DNA from 2 places in the Pseudovibrio sp. Ad13 genome. Region 1 is predicted to be linked to the other one. Evidence: predicted binding sites of a transcription regulator. Region 1 holds the regulator's gene; the other holds the start of a gene.
What was found. The regulator HrcA, encoded in region 1, represses chaperone genes, less so after heat shock. The targets are predictions, from matches to a motif close to GTTAGCACTCNCNNNNNGNGAGTGCTAAC.

Region 1 (2,203 bases):
TGGCATTTTGCCCACTAATGCGTGTCGGATGCGGAACAACGCGCACATTCGGGTTCAGTCGGGCAATTGCCTCTGCCGCACTGGCAACCTTAGGCTCGCCAAGTTTTTCCGTGTCATGGATGATCTGACGCTGAAGGTTAGACAGCGAAACAACGTCATCATCAACAATACCAATGGTGCCAACGCCAGCCGCCGCCAGGTATTGCAGAACCGGCGCACCAAGCCCCCCTGCTCCAATCACCAAAACACGCGCAGCTTTTAGTTTTTGTTGTCCCGGGCCACCAACATCCCGCAGGACGATGTGGCGGGCATAACGTTCCAGTTCAGAAGCTGTAAGGGAAAGCAATTGGGACTCCAGTAGTTTAGCCGAGCATGCGGCTCACCAGTCGGGCTGTGTAATCCACCATGGGAATGACACGCGCATAATTGAGGCGAGTCGGCCCGATAACACCAAGAACGCCCACAACGCGCTGTTCACTATCGCGGTATGGAGACACGATCAAGGAAGAACCGGAAAGCGAGAACAGCTTGTTTTCTGAGCCGATAAAAATACGTACGCCCTCACCGCCCTTGGCAAGATCAAGTAGGCGGATCAGCTCACTCTTGTTCTCCAAATCATCAAACAGCAGGCGAATGCGCTCCAGATCTTCCTTCGCACCCACATTTTCAAGCAGATTGGAACGACCACGCACGATAAGCGTACCCGGATCGTTTTTATCTCCCCCCCAAACGGCAACACCTGCATCCACCACTTTGGATGTCAACGTATCCAGCTCGGCCTGAAATTCGTTTCGCTGCCGAACAAGTTCAGATTGCGCATCAGCTAGCGTGCGGTTTCTGATGATGGAGTTGAGGTAATTCGAGGCCTCTGTCAGTGCAGAGGGTGGCAAACCAGCAGGTAGATCGACAACGCGATTTTCAACCGAACCGTCTTCACTCACCAGCACAACAAGCGCTTTAAGCGGTTCAATCTGCACAAACTCGATATGGCGAAGGGTGGTGTCCGTCTTGTTGGAAAGAACAACCCCCGCCCCGCGGCTCAAACCAGATAACATCTGACTGGCTTCGGTCAGGACCTGTTCTGGTGTTTTCTCGCCACCTTTAGCCTTCACCTGAACCGCAATCTGCTCGCGCTCTTCCTTGGTCAGATCGCCTACTTCCAAAAAACCGTCCACGAACAGACGAAGACCGGACTGCGTCGGCAATCGTCCAGCACTGGTGTGTGGAGAGTAGAGCAGCCCATGGTGCTCCAAATCCGCCATTACGTTGCGAATAGAGGCAGGAGACAGAGGCTGCGAAAGCCCACGTGCCAGGTTGCGAGACCCTAACGGTTCGCCGGTATCAAGGTAGTTCTCGACAATGCGCCGGAAGACCTCACGAGAACGCTCATCAAGATCCTCAAGAGGGACAGAAGGAGGAACGCTCGTCACGGTATCGGTACTCCACATCAACAGCAGGTTTGGGCCAAAGCCTGTATTCAATCCCTAACACAGGACAATTGAACAGCCAAAACTCATTTTTAGCAGAAAATAGCCTCTCAAACCAAAACCAGCCTTTGCGCTAACGGCAATCCGCAGCTAAAAGATCCGCAATACCATTTGTGAATTTGTAGCTATTAAGCAACCCGAGGGAGCTTGCCTTGAACCGTCCATCCAAACGTACACCAGAAGAAATGCGTCCAGTCAGCCTGGAGCGCGGTGTTGCCAAACATGCCGAAGGCTCCTGCCTGATCAAATTCGGCGATACCCATGTTCTGTGTACCGCAAGTTTGGAAGAGCGTGTTCCGCCGTGGCTCCGTGGTCAGAACCGTGGCTGGGTAACTGCAGAATACGGCATGCTGCCACGCGCAACCCACGACCGTATGCGCCGTGAATCCTCCGCAGGCAAGCAGTCTGGCCGTACTCAGGAAATCCAGCGCCTCATCGGCCGCTCTCTGCGTGCTGTTGTTGATCTGGGTGCACTGGGCGAGCGTCAGATCTCCGTTGACTGTGATGTTATTCAGGCAGATGGCGGCACCCGTACAGCATCCATCACCGGCGCATGGGTCGCTCTGCACGACTGTCTGAAATGGATGGAAGCGCGCGACATGGTCAAAACCGATAAGGTTCTCAAAGACCACATCGCAGCGATCTCCTGCGGCATCTATGAAGGTATTCCGGTTGCTGATCTGGATTACATCGAAGACTCCTCTGCTGACACTGAC
Region 2 (2,203 bases), on a different contig from region 1:
CGGTGATAACACCTTCGTTGCCAACGCGCTGCATTGCTTCAGCAATGTCTTCACCGATCTGAGTGTCACCGTTAGCGGAGATAGTGCCAACCTGTGCAACTTCGTCAGTAGAAGAGATAGACTTGGAACGGGAAGTCAGGTCTGCAACAGCAGCAGCAGTTGCCATGTCAACGCCGCGCTTCAGGTCCATTGGGTTCATGCCAGCAGCAACGAACTTTGCACCTTCTTTAACGATAGCCTGCGCCAGAACTGTCGCAGTTGTTGTACCGTCACCAGCAATGTCGTTGGTTTTGGAAGCAACTTCACGCACCATCTGTGCGCCCATGTTTTCGAACTTGTCTTCAAGTTCGATTTCCTTCGCAACAGAAACACCGTCTTTGGTGATGCGTGGTGCGCCGAATGCTTTATCCAGAACAACGTTACGACCTTTAGGGCCGAGGGTAACTTTTACAGCGTTTGCAAGGATGTCGACGCCTTTAAGCATCTTATCGCGGGCATCGGAGCCGAATTTGACTTCTTTAGCAGCCATGGTTTTGTCTCACTTAATTCTTGAATAAGAGAAGGGATCGTAGGGTCTCAACAATGGCTTGGAATTAAGCCAGGATACCCATGATGTCGGATTCCTTCATGATCAGCAGGTCTTCGCCGTCGATCTTAACTTCAGTACCGGACCATTTGCCGAACAGAACACGGTCACCAGCTTTAACGTCGATAGCGATCAGCTCACCGTTGTCCTTACGTGCGCCAGCGCCAACAGCGATAACTTCGCCTTCCTGTGGCTTTTCTTTTGCAGTGTCAGGAATGATGATGCCACCAGCTGTTTTTTCTTCAGACTCAATGCGGCGAACGACAACACGGTCGTGTAGCGGACGAAACTTCATAATTGGCTCTTCCTCTCATACGCGAGCGCCCCTTTTAGGCAACGCCCGGACGCGAAGGTTAAAAACTTTGAGAGTGGGTGAAACCTTGCGGGCCCACAGTGATTAGCACTCCCAAAGGCAGAGTGCTAACAACCGTGAAATGATGTAGTTTCACCCTCTGGTATAGTCAAGGAGAGAGCAGCAAAAAAATATTTTGGAGCGCAAAAAATATAGGAATACTGCGAGAAATTGGGGGCAATTTGGGAACAGTCTCAACTCACCCTAGACGAATGGACTGTCTGTGCTGCCTGCACGGGAATTTCCGGAATCAGCGCAAAAGAAAAGCCGGCTTTAAGATTAAAGCCAGCTTTTGAACTTTAACAGGAAGCTTTCAGGTCTTAGAGCGTGTTCCCGAAAAGTGGTTCCGGTTTTTGGATAAGAATACGCGCAAAATTAAAGAGTTAGAGCTTGGTGCGTGAATGCATATGAACGCAACATGCTCTAATTCTGAAGAGGCGCGTCCTTCATGGAAAACGGAAGCTCAAAGCTGCCGGACTTTTCCGAGTTCTCGTCGTTAAACTGCACCTTCAGCACATAGTCTCCAGCTTGCAGCCCTTTAAGGTTGAAGCTCAAAGACGTCTGATACTCGCGGATTTGGTTGAAGCTTGCGGAGTGCAAGGCGGTAAACCCGTCCTGAGAAGCAAGCACCTGACCAGTGGTGTTGCGCAGTTCAAAATCAACGCTCAGATCAATCGCATATGTGCTGCCCATCTCTTTGTAAGAGAAGCCAACAGGCTCAGCATAAACGGTCAATGGATCACCGCTCTGGAACTCTGCCGTCTCCAGAGGTGTATAAGCCCCATAACTCTCAGCTGGTAGTGCGATGAATTTTGCTGCCGTAAAAGCGAGTGGCTGCTGTTGCCAGGCAATGGTGTAGGCGTCCTGAGCAGCTTTAAAGCCAGCGCTCGGCGCACTCTTGTCTTCAGCAGATGCAGCGCCACCCAACAAAGCAACCGCAAAAATAGAACAGGCTGCAGCTTTTGCGTAAGCTGACATCCCTCTCACTGTAAATGGCATTGTTAGCCCCCTAGAGCCAGCAGAACACAATATCTGCGGCACTCACCTGATTCTTGGCGGTGGTATAGCTCTTAAATCTAAGGGAGACAATACTGCCCCATTTGTTGAGGCAGCTTAGATATGCGTCACGAAGACATTCCTCATGCGATGGTTAAGCAATTACCACGCATTTGATCAGGCACTGGCCCGTTCAGCCCAGGATTGCTTCTTCCGGTAGATGGTCGAGGGGCTGATTTCCAAAGCGGCAGCTGCAAGGGCAATGTTGC

Region 2: a site for HrcA is predicted at 983-1,011, ahead of groES (co-chaperone GroES). Genes of this name have one in related genera too.

The regions. Positions count from the first base shown of each region.
Region 1 covers NZ_LMCC01000002.1:247,765-249,967, forward strand. Annotated here, with positions in the region: gene moeB (molybdopterin-synthase adenylyltransferase MoeB) at 1-346, opposite strand, end outside; gene hrcA (heat-inducible transcriptional repressor HrcA) at 363-1,448, opposite strand; gene rph (ribonuclease PH) at 1,640-2,203, shown strand, end outside.
Region 2 covers NZ_LMCC01000005.1:249,067-251,269, forward strand. Annotated here, with positions in the region: gene groL (chaperonin GroEL) at 1-529, opposite strand, end outside; gene groES (co-chaperone GroES) at 594-881, opposite strand; gene PsAD13_RS07960 (hypothetical protein) at 1,362-1,937, opposite strand; gene PsAD13_RS07965 (sigma-54 dependent transcriptional regulator) at 2,112-2,203, opposite strand, start outside.